Regions from separate parts of the Caloranaerobacter longqiensis genome, predicted to be linked through region 1. Evidence: predicted binding sites of a transcription regulator. Region 1 holds the regulator's gene; the other holds the start of a gene.
What was found. Region 1 encodes HrcA, which represses chaperone genes, less so after heat shock. Its sites were predicted from a motif close to ATTAGCACTCNATANTATNGAGTGCTAAT; they were not measured.
Positions count from the first base shown of each region.

Region 2: a site for HrcA is predicted at 2,195-2,223, ahead of groES (co-chaperone GroES). Genes of this name have one in related genera too.

Region 1 covers NZ_JBFWFX010000007.1:67,917-75,913, reverse strand. Annotated here, with positions in the region: gene prmA (50S ribosomal protein L11 methyltransferase) at 1-314, opposite strand, end outside; gene dnaJ (molecular chaperone DnaJ) at 516-1,658, opposite strand; gene dnaK (molecular chaperone DnaK) at 1,722-3,566, opposite strand; gene grpE (nucleotide exchange factor GrpE) at 3,589-4,221, opposite strand; gene hrcA (heat-inducible transcriptional repressor HrcA) at 4,295-5,323, opposite strand; gene hemW (radical SAM family heme chaperone HemW) at 5,498-6,634, opposite strand; gene AB4Y15_RS07755 (VanZ family protein) at 7,640-7,997, opposite strand, start outside.
Region 2 covers NZ_JBFWFX010000001.1:328,252-336,248, reverse strand. Annotated here, with positions in the region: gene AB4Y15_RS01735 (Glu/Leu/Phe/Val family dehydrogenase) at 1-988, shown strand, start outside; gene AB4Y15_RS01730 (DNA-3-methyladenine glycosylase family protein) at 1,057-1,935, shown strand; gene groES (co-chaperone GroES) at 2,276-2,557, shown strand; gene groL (chaperonin GroEL) at 2,651-4,222, shown strand; gene AB4Y15_RS01715 (ComF family protein) at 4,159-4,857, opposite strand; gene recD2 (SF1B family DNA helicase RecD2) at 4,888-7,116, opposite strand; gene AB4Y15_RS01705 (hypothetical protein) at 7,309-7,926, opposite strand.

The sequences.
Region 1 (7,997 bases):
TCTGATGTTGTAACTTCTCCTAACCCCTTGTCCAAATTGTATTGCGGTATTTTTTCTACGTTCTGTTTTATTAACTCTATTTTGTCTATTAAGTCTTCACTTTCTGGTAAATACCCTTTTACGATTACTCCTTCAAAGTTTTGCTCTACTAAAGTAGGGTCTATGTAATCCCAATCTCCTTCATTTTTGTTTTGGAATATTAAATCATTAGGATCTTCAATGACTAACCCCCCTACTCCAGCTTCATATAAAATATTCGATACAACCTCAACTGCTTCCGTAGTGGTTTTAATCTGGACCTCAATCCACTTCATTTTAGCCCCACATCCTTTATATTTAATCTTCTTTATTTCCACTTTATTATACCCTATTAAATTAAAAAAAACCAGCAAAAATACAAAAGTAAACTATTTATGAAAATAATGCTCATGCGAAAGCATTCGCTTTTATTTTCATAAATTTTCGAAAAAATAAGTTTGTTAAAAGTAAATCACTCCAATGAATATGGAGTGATTTTAACCTCCGAAAGCATCTTTTACTTTATCGAAAAATCCTTTTTTATGCTCGACAGCAGTATCTCCAGTAGCCTTTGCAAACTCTCTTAAAATCTGTTTCTGCTTTTCATTTAGTTTCTTAGGTACTTGTACTTTTACCTTAACATACTGGTCTCCTCTGCCGTTACCTCTGATATATGGAATACCTTTATTTTTCAATCTAAAAATTGTACCTGTTTGTGTCCCTTCTGGTATTTTGTATCTTACCTTTCCATCAAGTGTTGGCACTTCAATAGTAGCCCCTAATGCTGCCTGCACAAAAGTTATAGGTATTTCACAAATAACATCATTTCCTTCACGTTCAAAGATTTCATGAGGCAATACGTTTATATAGACATATAAATCTCCTGGAGGCCCTCCTTTTTCACCAGGTTCTCCTTCACCTCTGAGAGGTATTACTGAACCTGTATCTACTCCTGCTGGTATTTTTATGTTTATCTTTCTTAAACGACGCTCTTTACCAGTTCCTCCACAATTTGAACATGGAACTTCTATAATTTCTCCTGTTCCATGACATCTATCACAAGTTCTTACATTAACAAATTGACCAAAAGGTGTATTGTGAGCGTATCTTAGCTCTCCTGTACCATTACATTTAGGACAAGTCGTTTTTTTAGTCCCTGGTTTAGCACCTGTTCCATTACATACTGAACAGTTTTCTGTTCGTCTAATTTTTATTTCCTTTTCAACGCCAAAAGCTGCTTCTTCAAACTCTAAATCTAATGTATATTTTAAATCAGCACCTCTTTTAGGTCCTGATTTTCTTCTTCGTGAAAAGCCTCCACCAAAAGCTTCAAAAATATCATCAAATATATCACCAAATCCTCCAAAGCCTTCAAACCCACCAAAACCTTGTTCAAATCCTCCTGCTGCATTACCATTTACACCTGCATGACCAAATCTATCGTATCTTGCTCTTTTTTCTGGGTCACTCAATACTTCATAGGCCTCATTTATTTCTTTAAATTTTTGTTCAGCTTCTTTATCCCCTGGATTTAAGTCTGGATGATATTTTTTTGCTAATTTTCTATATGCTTTCTTAATTTCTTGCTCTGATGCATTTTTGCTAACACCTAATATTTCGTAGTAATCTCTCTTGCTCATTTTTTCACCACCTTTCAACATCAAAAACCAAAGCTAAATCCAGAGGATTTAGCTTTGGTTTATTTATTTATCATCATCTACAACTTCATAGTCAGCATCAACTACATTTTCATCTTTCTTTCCATTTTGTTGGTTATTTTCTTGCTGCCCAGCCTGAGCTCCATATTGCTGTGATGCCTGCTGATACATTTTTTGTGATAATGCATGGAATTCGTTAGTTAATTCCTCAGTTTTCTTCTTAATTTCTTCTATATTATCGCCTTCTAATGCTTTCTTTAATTCATCTAATTTAGCTTTAACTTTAGATTTTTCATCTTCACTTACTTTATCTCCTAATTCATTTAGTATTTTTTCTGTTTGATATACCATCGAATCAGCATTATTTCTTATTTCAACAGCTTCTTTTTTCTTCTTATCTTCTTCTGCATACTTTTCAGCTTCTTTTATTTTTCTTTGAATTTCTTCTTCAGTTAAGTTTGTAGTTGCAGTTATAGTAATTTTTTGTTCTTTACCTGTTCCTAAATCTTTAGCTGAAACATGCACTATACCATTTGCATCTATATCGAAAGTAACTTCTATTTGTGGCACTCCCCTTGGTGCTGGAGGTATACCAGTTAATTGGAATCTACCTAATGTTGTATTGTCTTTAGCCATTGGTCTTTCACCTTGTAAAACGTGAATGTCAACAGCTGTTTGGTTATCTGCTGCAGTTGAGAATATTTGACTCTTTCTAGTAGGTATTGTTGTATTTCTTTCAATCAACTTAGTAAATACTCCACCTAATGTTTCAATACCTAGTGATAGTGGAGTTACATCAAGCAATAATAAGTCTTTAACTTCTCCACTTAAAACTCCTGCCTGAATCGCTGCACCAATAGCTACACACTCATCAGGATTTATTCCCTTATGAGGTTCTTTACCAATTAAATTCTTAATAGCTCTTTGAACAGCTGGTATTCTTGTTGAACCACCAACTAAGATAACTTTATCTATATCTGATGGTGATAAATTAGCATCAGCTAATGCCCTCTTAGTAGGCTCTATAGTTCTCTCTACAAGATGAGCTGTTAATTCTTCAAACTTAGCTCTTGTTAAATCCATATTTAAATGTTTAGGACCATCTTGTGTAGCAGTAATAAATGGAAGATTTATATTTGTTGTCATAACACTTGATAATTCTTTTTTAGCTTTTTCTGCTGCTTCTTTTAATCTTTGCAAAGCCATTTTATCATTTCTTAAATCTATTCCATGTTCTTTTTTGAATTCTTCTGCTAGATAATCAATAATCGCTTGGTCGAAATCGTCTCCACCTAAATGATTATCACCACTTGTTGCAATAACCTCGAATACTCCATCTCCAATTTCTAATATTGATACGTCAAATGTACCTCCTCCTAAGTCGAATACTAATATTTTTTGCTGTTCTTCACCTTTATCTAAACCATATGCAAGTGATGCAGCTGTTGGTTCGTTTATAATTCTTCTTACATTTAAACCTGCTATTCTACCTGCATCTTTTGTTGCTTGTCTTTGGCTGTCTGTAAAATATGCAGGAACAGTTATTACTGCATCTGTAACTGGCTCTCCAAGATAACTTTCAGCATCTGCTTTAAGTTTTTGAAGAATCATAGCAGAAATGTCTTGAGGTGTATATTCTTTTCCATCAATATTTACTTTATAGTTTGTACCCATATGTCTCTTTATTGAAATTATCGTTCTATCTGGATTTGTAATTGCTTGTCTTTTTGCAGTTTCCCCAACTAGTCTTTCTCCATTTTTTGTAAAAGCTACAATTGAAGGTGTAGTTCTATTTCCTTCAGCATTTGGTATAACTACAGGCTCTCCTCCTTCAATAACAGCAACACAGGAGTTTGTTGTACCTAAGTCGATACCTATTATTTTACCCATAGTCTTCTCCTCCCTTTCAAGTTTATTTTGATATTTTTACCATACTTGGTCTAATGACTTTATCTTTTAATTTATATCCTTTTTGATATACCTCTATTATTGTATCTTCTTCATGTTCACTTGATTCTTCTTGTGCAACCCCATGATGTAATTTAGGGTCAAACTTTTCTCCAATCGCCTTTATCTCTTCTAAACCACTCTTCTTAAGTATATCCAATAATTGTTTATAAACCATTTCTACACCTTTATAGAAACTATCCTCTTTCTGACTATCATCAACTGAATCTAATGCTCTTTCGAAGTTATCTATGACAGGTAATACTTGGCATATTAATTCTTCAGATGCATAAGCGTATATTGACTCTTTTTCTTTTTCTACTCTCTTTTTATAATTTAAAAAGTCTGCTTGCAATCTTAAAAATCTATTATTTAATTCTTCTAATTCTTTCATTTTATCTTCTAGTTTTGCTTTTAATTCGTCTATATTATCTTCTTTATTATCTTCTTTATTATCTTCTTTATTATCTTCTTTATTATCTTCTTTTGATTCTTCTATAACATCATTAGCATCTTTTTCTATATCTTCTACATTTTTTTCTTCTTCATTATGTACCTGATCTTTTGTAACTTCTTGTTCATATTGATCTTTTCCCATTCATTTCACCTCTTTTCAATATTTATAAATATATGTATCCAATACATCGGGTGCAAGATAAAATCTCACACCCTTATGATACAAAATAATTCAAGATTTCGTTTAAATCATAAGCTATTGATTTTACAATAGAAACTACTTTTGAATAATCCATTCTTGTAGGTCCAATTACACCTATCTTACCTATTGTTTTGCCATTCAAACTGTACGTTGCAGTAATTAAACTACAGTTACTTACCTCTTCATAACAGTTTTCACTGCCAATAGTAATCTCAATATCATGAAAACCACTCTTTAAGAGCATGTCTACTACAGATTCCTTATTTTCTATAAATGATATAAAGCTTTTTGCTTTTGCAATATCATTATACTCTGGAAAATTAAATATGTTAGTTACACCATCCGCAAACAAATCTACCTCATACATACCATCTATTGATCGGTTTATTAATGGCAAAATGTCTTTTATCGTATCTCTTAAACTATACATCTCTTTTACAAACTCTGTTTCAATATTCTTACTTATATCTTCTATTGAACATCCTTTTAATTTACTATTTAGATAATTAGTAATCTTTTCTAACTGCTCTTCTTTTACCTCATTTTCAATTCTAAATACTGTATTTTTAACTATTCCTGTATCGGTAACCATAACAACCAACACTTTATGTTCGTCTATAGGTATTAGCTGTATTCTCTTTAATTTACTTCTTTTTATTTGAGGAGCAATTGCTAAAGATGTATAATTTGTAAGTTCAGATAAAATCTTAGCTGCATTTTGTATAACTTGTTCTATTTCTCTTATTTCTTTAAGCAAACTTAGTTTTATCTTTTTTCTTTCTTCTTCTGTAATTTTCCTTATCTGCATTAAATTATCTACATATAATCTGTATGCTTTATCAGATGGTATTCTTCCTGCTGAAGTATGAGGCTGTAATAAATATCCTAATTCTTCTAAATCTGACATCTCATTTCTTATAGTCGCTGAGCTAACTCCTAGATTATATTTTTTTGCAATAGTTCTTGAGCCTACTGGCTCTGCACTTGTAATATAACTGTGAATTACAGCCTGTAGAATTTTAAGCTTTCTATCATTTAACATCATATATACCACCTCAATTAGTTATAGAAAGCCTAATTTTTGTAATTTGTAAAACTTGTCATTTTTATTAGCACTCTATACTATCGAGTGCTAATCTTATGTTTTTAAATTATCACTGTTTTTAAAATTTGTCAATACTTTTGTGTTAATTAGTCAATAGTTATTAATTAGTAGTTAAGGAAGTAATTCTATAAAGACTAAGTTAGATAAATCGATTCCCCTTTTTGTTAACTTAATATATTCTTCTTTATTTTCTATTAAACCTTTATCTTCTAAACTTCTTAATTGCCTACCATATATATCATCTACATTTAATCCGAATCTTTTTTTAAAGTCTAATTTTTTTACTCCTTTAATTAATCTTAATCCTAATATCATAAATTCTGCCATTTCCATCTCTATATCTATTTTTTCGCTTTCTTCAATAGGCAATTTATCTTCACTTAAATACTTAAAATACTGCTTAAAATCCCCAAAATTGCTCCATCTTTTACTATTTATATTAGAATGAGCAGATAACCCTAATCCAAGATAAGGTTTTACATTCCAATATACTAAGTTATGCTTACATTCATAACCAGGCTTAGCAAAATTAGATATTTCATAATGTATAAAGTTATTATCTTCTAATAACTCTATTCCCTTATAATACATCTCCCTTTCTGTATCTTCATCAGGTAAATTTAATCTAGATTCGTTATATAGTTTATAAAATAATGTTCCCTCTTCTATTTTCAAACTATAGAACGAAATATGTTCTGTTTTTAGTGCAATAACTTTCTTTAATGTATCAATAACATCTCTTATTGTCTGACCCGGTAGATTAAACATTACATCTACATTAACATTATTAAAATCAAACTTCCTTATTAAATCATAGCTTTCTAAAAAATCTCTAGCAGTATGAATTCGTCCTATACTCTTTAGCAATTTATCATTGAAAGACTGCAGACCTAAACTTATTCTATTTATTCCCAAGTTTTTGTAATCTTTTAGTTTATATTTATCTAATGTTTTCGGATTTGCTTCTATTGTAAATTCAATTAACATAGAAAGATTAAACTTTTTATAAATATGATTTACAATATCACATAGAAATTTACTATCTATACTAGAAGGTGTTCCACCTCCAATGAATATTGTTTTAACTTTATAATCTTTTAATTCGACCGAATACAAATCTATTTCTTTCTTTAAATATTTTATATAATCTTCTATAATATATGATTTATCTGTGTATGAATTAAAATCACAGTAAAAACATTTGCTTACACAAAAAGGTATATGAATGTATAATCCTAATTCATTCATAATTAATTCTCCTTTAATTAAATTTTGAGGCACACCTAAGTGTGCCTAATTTGTTGACAAAGCAAAATATATATGAAAATGACGCTCATGCGGACGAATTTAGAAAAACTTAAGGCTCAAATTTTTAGAAAATCCTAACGCTTCCAATGAGTCGTCCTGACTCTTGAAGCTGGCTTAGCGTCCATACTAAGCCTACGGATTTTCTCAAAAATTTTCACCTAGTTTTTTTACTAAATTCTTTCAAGCATTCGCTTTCATAATCCATAGAAAATTAAAAACTTTAATTATTTATTTAAATATAATTTTTGTAATGGATTTCAACAAAATCTTCCTTGATTTATTTAAATTAAAGATTTTGTTCTTTTCATAAATATCTAAAAAAAGATAAATTCATTAACAAGCTAAGGCACACTAATGTATGCCTTAGCTTGTTTTGAAAAAGTAAATTATTCAAAAATAAGTTTGTCTACAGCCTACACCCATATATAATATATATGGAACCGATATTCTTTTTTGATTTTATTTTATTGCAGTATAATATATTATTATAACATACTAAAATACGTTAAACTATTACAATTTCGCCAGTAGTAATATAATATATATATTATATTATTACTAACTGCAAGAAAAATAATTGTACAATACAATATAAATTAAATTATTTTCTATTCTTTCCCCTTTCTTTTTTATCTCCACTCAATATATAATCAGTTATACCAGCTACTAAAATAAAAAAACAGTAACTCCTAAAAAAACAAATAATTAGAAAACCATAAAAGAGATTGCACTTTTAAAATGGTAGAAATTTAGTATTATAAAAGAACAAAATCACTTTAAAATCAAAAATAAAGACTTAGATGTATGTCATGCTTATATTATTATAATTGTTGCTTATATTTCGTTTATGTTCGTTTTATCATTTGGTCATTTAATCTATCAAATTACAACATTTATAAGGAAAAGTTATTTTATAAAAAGAAGATATCTATAAAATTCTAATTCTTAGATGTTTTCTTTACTTATTTTATATATATAACTTAAAATTGTATCGGATTTTAAATCAATTTTTAAATCAACCCTATTCAAAGCCTTAACAACCAAAATAGAAAAATTTTTAAATAGGTAGAAACCTATTATTACTCCAATAAAATTAAAAATAATATCATTGATATCGATAAAACGATAAGTATACTCTAAAAATAGCGAGATGGTTAATTGTAAAGATTCTATTATAGTTCCAAAACTTATAGCTAATATAACTAATTTTTTTCTATTAAGTTTAGTAATATATGAAATACCAAAACCAAAAGGGATAGATAACAGTATATTGTAAATAACTTGTTTACTTAATAAATAGTTA
Region 2 (7,997 bases), on a different contig from region 1:
AACTTGGATGACTTTCAAATGTGGAGTAATCGGACTTCCATATGGTGGAGGAAAAGGCGGAATTATAGTTGACCCACGTGAATTATCAGAAGGTGAATTAGAAAGATTATCAAGAGCTTATGTTAGAGCAATAGCTCCAATCATTGGAGATAAAAAAGATATACCAGCACCAGACGTTAATACAAACGGACAAATAATGGCTTGGATGGTTGATGAGTATTCAAAATTACAAGGACACAATGTGCCAGGAGTATTCACTGGAAAACCTGTTAGTTTCGGAGGTTCATTAGCAAGAACTGAAGCTACTGGATATGGTGTTGCTATAATGGTTAGAGAAGCAGCTAAGAGATTAGGATTAAACTTAGCTGACTTAAAAGTAGCTGTTCAAGGTTTTGGTAATGTTGGAAGCTATGCAGCTATGTATATGGAAGAAATGGGAGCTAAAGTTATAGGTGTATCTGATTCATCAGCTTGTATAATCAACGAAAATGGATTAAATGTAAAAGAATTAATGGAATACGTAAAAGAAAACAGACATGTAAAAGGTTTCCCTGGAGCTGAAAAAGAGGTTCACAGAGATGAAGTACTTACACTAGATGTTGATGTATTATTACCATGTGCATTAGAAAACCAAATAACTAGTAAAAATGCTAATGATATAAAAGCTAAGATTATAAGTGAGGGTGCTAACGGTCCAACAACTCCTGAAGCAGACGAAATATTATACAATAAAGGAGTATTAGTAATTCCTGATATCTTAGCTAACTCAGGTGGAGTTACTGTTTCATATTTCGAATGGGTACAAAACTTAATGAATTACTACTGGAGTTTCGAAGAAGTACAACAAAAACAAGAAAGATTAATGGTTAAGGCATTCAATGAAATATATGAATTAATGGAAGAAAATAAAGTTGATATGAGAACTGCAGCATACATGATGTCAATTAAGAGAATAGCTGAAGCTATGAAGTTAAGAGGTTGGTATTAATAAAAAAGCTGGCTTGATGCCGGCTTTTTTCTTTGGACAACTTTTATGAATAGAAAGGGTGTATTATTTTGAAAGTAGTCGAAGATGGAGATAAAGTTATTATTGAAGAGCTAGAAGATTTTGAACCTGAGCATATATTCGAATGTGGACAGTGTTTTAGATGGAATAAAGAAGATGATGGTAGTTATACAGGTGTAGCATATGGAAAAGTCATAAACGTAAAAAAAGAAAACGGGATGATAGTTTTTTCTAATACTAATCTAAAAGAATTTAATGATATTTGGTTTGAATATTTTGATTTAGGTAGGGATTATAGCAAAATAAAAAGAGAGCTTTCAAAGGATATAATTTTAAAAAAAGCTGTAGAATATGGCTATGGTATAAGGATATTAAAACAGGATGTTTGGGAAATTTTAATATCATTTATTATTTCGGCTAATAATAGAATACCGATGATAAAAAGAGCTATAGAAAATTTAAGCCAAAAATATGGAGAGTTTGTTGGCGAATATAATGGAAAGAAATATTATAGTTTTCCTAAAGCAGATACTCTTAGCAAACTGACAGTAGATGATATAAAAGATTGTAAAACAGGATTCAGAGCTAAATATATATTTAATGCTGCCGCGATTGTTTCAAGTAAACAAATGGACATTTACAGGTTGAAAAATTTGACTACAGAAGAGGCAAAAAAAGAATTGATGTTATTTGCAGGTGTAGGACCTAAGGTTGCTGATTGTATAATGTTATTCTCTATGGAGAAGTATGATGCTTTTCCGATAGATGTTTGGGTAAAGAGGGTAATGGAGTATTTTTATCTTAAAAAAGATACTAAACTTAAAGATATACAAAAATACGCACAAGATAAATTTGGTAAATATGCGGGTTTTGCACAGCAGTATCTATTTTATTATGCAAGAGAGAATGGGATTGGTACAAGGGATTAGGGATTGGATTAAAAAAAGTAAAATTTAAAATGGAAAATGTAAAATTATTTTGACTATTTGCTTTTCGAATGACAAACGACGAATATGGTGATTTGTTCCTTTTCTCTGGTAACTGGCGATTTATGTAGTAAATAAACGTAAAATAAAGAAAATAGAATAAATATTAAAATAAATCAATATAATCGTATGTAATCCGGAAAAATAGATATTGAAAGTGTTTGCCTACATAAAAGCTATTTTATAACATATACTTGTAAGCATTAGCACTCAATGTTGGCGAGTGCTAACAATCGGGAAAGCAATATCATTTAATATAAATTATGATAAGGAGGGTTATAAGATGAAAATTAAACCATTAGGCGACAGAGTAGTTATTAAGAAAATCGAGGTTGAAGAAAAGACTAAAAGCGGTATTGTATTGCCAAGTTCAGCTAAAGAGCAGCCTCAAATGGCAGAAGTAATAGCTGTAGGTCCTGGAATTACTAACGATGAGAAGAAAAAAGAAGAATTAAAAGTAGGAGACAAAGTAATATTCTCAAAATATGCTGGTACAGAAGTAAAAGTAGATGGAGAAGAGTACACTATCTTAAAATTAACTGATATTTTAGCAGTAGTTGAATAGGTACTTATATTAGGTATTAGGTACTGGGTACTATGTACTGTATTTTAGAGATATGATGTTTAGTTTAAATATATAAAAAGGAGGTAATTTAAGATGGCTAAGGAAATAAAATTTGGCGAAGAAGCTCGTCGTGCAATGGAAAGAGGTATAAACAAATTAGCTGATACTGTTAAAGTGACTTTAGGACCAAAAGGAAGAAACGTTGTTTTAGATAAAAAATTTGGTTCACCACTTATCACAAATGATGGTGTTACAATAGCTCGTGAAATTGAGTTAAAAGACCCATATGAAAACATGGGAGCTCAATTAGTAAAAGAAGTTGCTACAAAAACTAACGATGTTGCTGGAGACGGTACTACAACAGCTACATTATTAGCTCAAGCAATTATAAGAGAAGGATTAAAAAATGTAGCTGCTGGTGCTAACCCAATGTTAATTAAGAAAGGTATCCAAAAAGCAGTAGATGCTGCAGTAGAAGAACTTAAAGCTTTATCAAAACCTGTTGAAAGCAAAGAAGCTATAGCTCAAGTTGCTTCAATTTCAGCAGCTGACGAAGAAATCGGAAACTTAATCGCTGAAGCTATGGAAAAAGTAGGTAAAGACGGTGTTATTACAGTTGAAGAATCAAAATCAATGGGAACTACATTAGAAGTAGTTGAAGGTATGCAATTTGATAGAGGATATTTATCACCATACATGGTAACTGATGCAGAAAAAATGGAAGCTGTATTAGATGATCCATATATCTTAATTACAGATAAAAAGATATCAAATGTACAAGATTTATTACCAATTTTAGAGCAAATAGTACAACAAGGAAAACAGTTATTAATAATAGCAGAAGATGTAGAAGGAGAAGCTTTAGCTACATTAGTTGTTAACAAATTAAGAGGTACATTCACTTGTGTAGCTGTTAAAGCTCCAGGATTTGGTGATAGAAGAAAAGAAATGTTAAGAGATATTGCTATCTTAACAGGTGGAGAAGTTATTTCAGAAGAATTAGGATATAACTTAAAAGAAGTTACAATTGAAATGTTAGGTAGAGCTAGCAGAGTAAAAGTTGATAAAGAAAATACTACAATTGTAGGTGGAGCAGGTTCAGAAGAGGCTATTAAAGATAGAATTAAGCAAATTAAGCTTCAAATTGAAGAAACAACTTCAGATTTTGATAGAGAAAAATTACAAGAAAGATTAGCTAAATTATCAGGTGGAGTTGCTGTTATCCAAGTTGGTGCAGCTACTGAAACTGAATTAAAAGAGAAGAAATTAAGAATAGAAGATGCTTTAGCTGCAACAAGAGCAGCAGTTGAAGAAGGTATAGTTCCTGGTGGTGGAACTGCATTAATCAATGTAATTCCTGCAGTTGAAAAAGTACTTGAAACTGAAACAGGAGATGTTAAGACAGGTATAAATATAATAAGAAGAGCTTTAGAAGAACCAGTAAGACAAATCGCAGCAAACGCTGGTTTAGAAGGTTCAGTTATAGTTGAAAAAGTTAAATCAAGCGAAAAAGGTATAGGATTTGACGCATTAAATGAAAGATATGTAAATATGATCGAAGCTGGTATAGTAGACCCAACTAAAGTTACAAGATCAGCTCTTCAAAATGCTGCATCAGTAGCAGCAATGGTATTAACTACTGAAGCTGTAGCACCTGTAGTATAAATGTCATCAACTAAAAGTATATTTTTGCTTTTAAAAGCATGATTATTTACAACCTTAAATGCACCCTTTACATTTCTAATTCTCTCTATTTTATCAAGTTTATTTTGTATTTCTGTCTTTTTTATTCTCTTGAAATTTTTTGTATCTAACGGTATCTTCAATGTTTTAGATATATATCGACATAAAAGTTCAGATTGATTAAATCCTCTATACGCTATTTTAGATTTGTGAAGTGGAACTGGTACAATAATATCTATATCTTTTATATCACTTTCTTTAAAGGCTTGTACTAAAATTGGTCCTAAAGCTTTATACATATATGCTTTCCTGCCATATTTATATTTGTATATAACTTCCTTTACAAGTCCTGTATATTCTAATGGTGATATTACCTTCTCAAAATAACGTTTAAACTTAATACAGTCAGGGCATCTATCTGGCAAATATCCAAGTTCTAATGGCTTATCACAAATAGCGCATATATTGCCTTTTACAAAAATAAGTTCATCAAAACATTTTTTACATATATGTCCTTCATCAACAGTTTCATCATGTTTTTCACAAATAAAACATATGCCTTTTTCAGGATAGATAAGCTCTAAAAATGCATTAAAAAGGCTTTCAAATTTACTCATTAGAATTTTCTCCTCATAAATGAGTTGGATTTACCCTTTTTGTATAAATTCTAAAACTTTATGCAATCTTTTATTAAGCCCTGAATATCTTTTTGTAATCCTATTATTATTTATCATCATATATAGAAACCTCTTATTACCTACAAGTACAACTAACTCTTTTGCCCTAGTAATTGCAGTATATAATAGATTTCTTGTCAGAAGCATTGGCGGCCCCCAACATATAGGCATTACAACTACTGGAAACTCACTTCCCTGACTTTTATGAATTGTTATCGCATATGCTAATTTTAATTCATCTAACTGACTAAAACTATAAACTACCTTTTTATTATCATCAAATAAAACAGTCATTTCGCTTTCTTCTTCATCTATATCATATACATACCCAAAATCACCATTGAATACTCCTTCACCTTCTTCATTTGTACCATCATCTTTTATAATTTCCCACTTCATTCTATAGTTATTTTTTATTTGCATGACCTTGTCCCCAACTCTAAAAACACTTTCTCCTACTTTTTTTTCATTCTTAAGTTTATGCCTAGGGTTCAAAATTTCTTGAAGTCTTTCATTTAAAGCATTTACCCCAGTATCTCCTTTTTTCATAGGTGTTAAAACTTGAATATCTTTTACAGGATCATAACCATAGAACTTAGGCAACCTCTCTTTGCAAAGCTCTATTATAGTATCAACTACTTCTTTGTTAGAATCCTTATTAATAAAAAAGAAATCTTTATCCTTTACGTTTAAAAAAGGCATTTCTCCTTTATTTATTCTGTGGGCATTTACTATAATCATACTTTCTTGGGCCTGTCTAAATATCTCATTTAATTTAACCACTTTTACAACCTTACTATCTATTATATCTCTTAATACATTGCCAGGTCCAACTGATGGTAATTGGTCAACATCCCCTACCAATATCAATCTAGTACCTGGCATTATTGCCTTAAGTAAATTATTCATTAAAAGTATGTCTACCATAGAAACTTCATCTATAATTACTACATCTGAATCTATTGGAGTACCCTCATCTCGTGCAAATGCCATTCCTATTTCATCATCTACAAAACTGTACTCTAATAGTCTATGTATAGTTTTTGCTTCCCTTAAAGTAGCTTCACTCATTCTCTTCGCAGCTCTGCCAGTTGGAGCTGCTAATACTACAGACAATCCTTGATTCTCAAACAATTTTATTATGCTATTTATTGTAGTCGTTTTCCCAGTACCAGGACCTCCCGTTATAACTAAAACGCCATTAAAAATTGCTTGTCTTATGGCTTCTTTCTGATTCTTAGCAAATTTTATAGAACTTTCCTGTTCTAATTTATTAATTTCTTCTTCTACATCTATATTAAGCTCCTTTAATTCTGTCAAAGCTAGTTCTATAATTTTCTTGCTTACATTAGCCTCAGCATAATAAAAAGGCATATAGTAAACTCTAATTTCATTATCAACATTTTCAAGCTGAATCTCCTGCTTAAGTGCAAGAGCAGTAATTCCATCCTCTACAAGTTCCCTTTCAACCTCTAACAAACTCTGCGTTTTATCTACAAGTTCCTCTTTTGGTACATATGTATGCCCTTCAGAAGAGAACTCCATCAAAGTAAATTTTATACCTGCAAACACTCTATAATTAGACCTTAAATCTACACCCATACTCCTTGCAATCTTATCTGCCATTTTAAATCCTATACCAAAAATATCCTCTGATAATCTGTATGGGTTTTCTTTTATTTTTGATATTGTTTCGTTTCCATACTTTTTATATATTCTAACTCCATATGTAGGACTTATCCCATATTCCTGTAGAAAAATCATAATGTCTCTAATCTCTCTTTGCTCTGCAAAAGCCTCTGCAATTTTTTGAGCCTTTTTCTTACCAATTCCCTCAATTTCTAGCAATCTATCTGGATTATATTGAAGTATATCTATAGAATTAAATCCGAATTTTTCAACAATTTTTTTCGCAATTTTAGGTCCAATTCCAGGTATTAGACCAGATGAAAGATACTTTTCTATTCCGTTTAATGAAGCAGGAACTACTGCTTGATAAGTATCCACTTTAAACTGCTGTCCATAATTAGAATGATACACCCAGTTTCCTTGAACCCTGATAGTTTCACCAAGATTTATTACAGGCATATAGCCTACTATAGTTACTACATCATCTTCAGTTTCTAATATGGCAACAGTATATCCATTTGATTCATTTTTATAAATTATCTCTTCAATAGTTCCCTGTAGAGTAATCAAAACTTTGCCCTCCGAAATTAATTTATTTAATTGAAGATTTTGTTTTTATTATATCATTTGTATATTATTGGTGTATAGTGTCTCGCTATTCGATTTTCGATATTCGTCATTCATATTTTGTTTTCCATCATACGAAAAGCAAAAAACGAATGACGAATAGCTAAGTTAATTTTACATTTTCCATTTTAAATTTTAAATTTCTTTCGTTCCTTGTCTCTTATAATCTGCTAACTTTCTTAAAATATCCATCAATTGATTCATCAGAAAAACTATATCTCCTTTAGTCGCTGGTTTATTGTATTCGATATAAAAATCGTGATTACTTTCCTTAACTAAACCATATGTTTTTCTATCATATACTCTTTTTACTATTTCGCCATGCCTTATATGTTTATATGCAGTCTTTAAAGTTTGATTAATTCTCACTTTAATATTTCCTTCAAGTATTATATATACTCCAGTTTTTTCTTCTTTTATATCGTCTATAAATTTTAAGTTAAAATATCCAAATGAGCCGTCATTTTTAAATATAGGTTTTCTAACTTTTAATGGTATAAAAATATTTTCGCTGTCGAATGGAATAGGAACTGTATTAGAAATTCCTATAATTTTACCATAGTATTCTCTTGAAGCCATCAAATCAAGGGTATAGAATTTAGCTATATTTTTAAGCACAGTCTTTATACTCTTAAAGATATAATTTTCTTGTGCTTTCAAGGTTATTATCTTAGTACAATTCCCGTGCATATCAATATATATAGGCATTATAGCCATAATTTCATCTTTTAACAATTTTTCAATGTTATCCATTTTTCCCACCCCTTTCATATCAAAATTATATACCGAACATATGTTCGTGTCAAGACAAAATATTTTCTTTC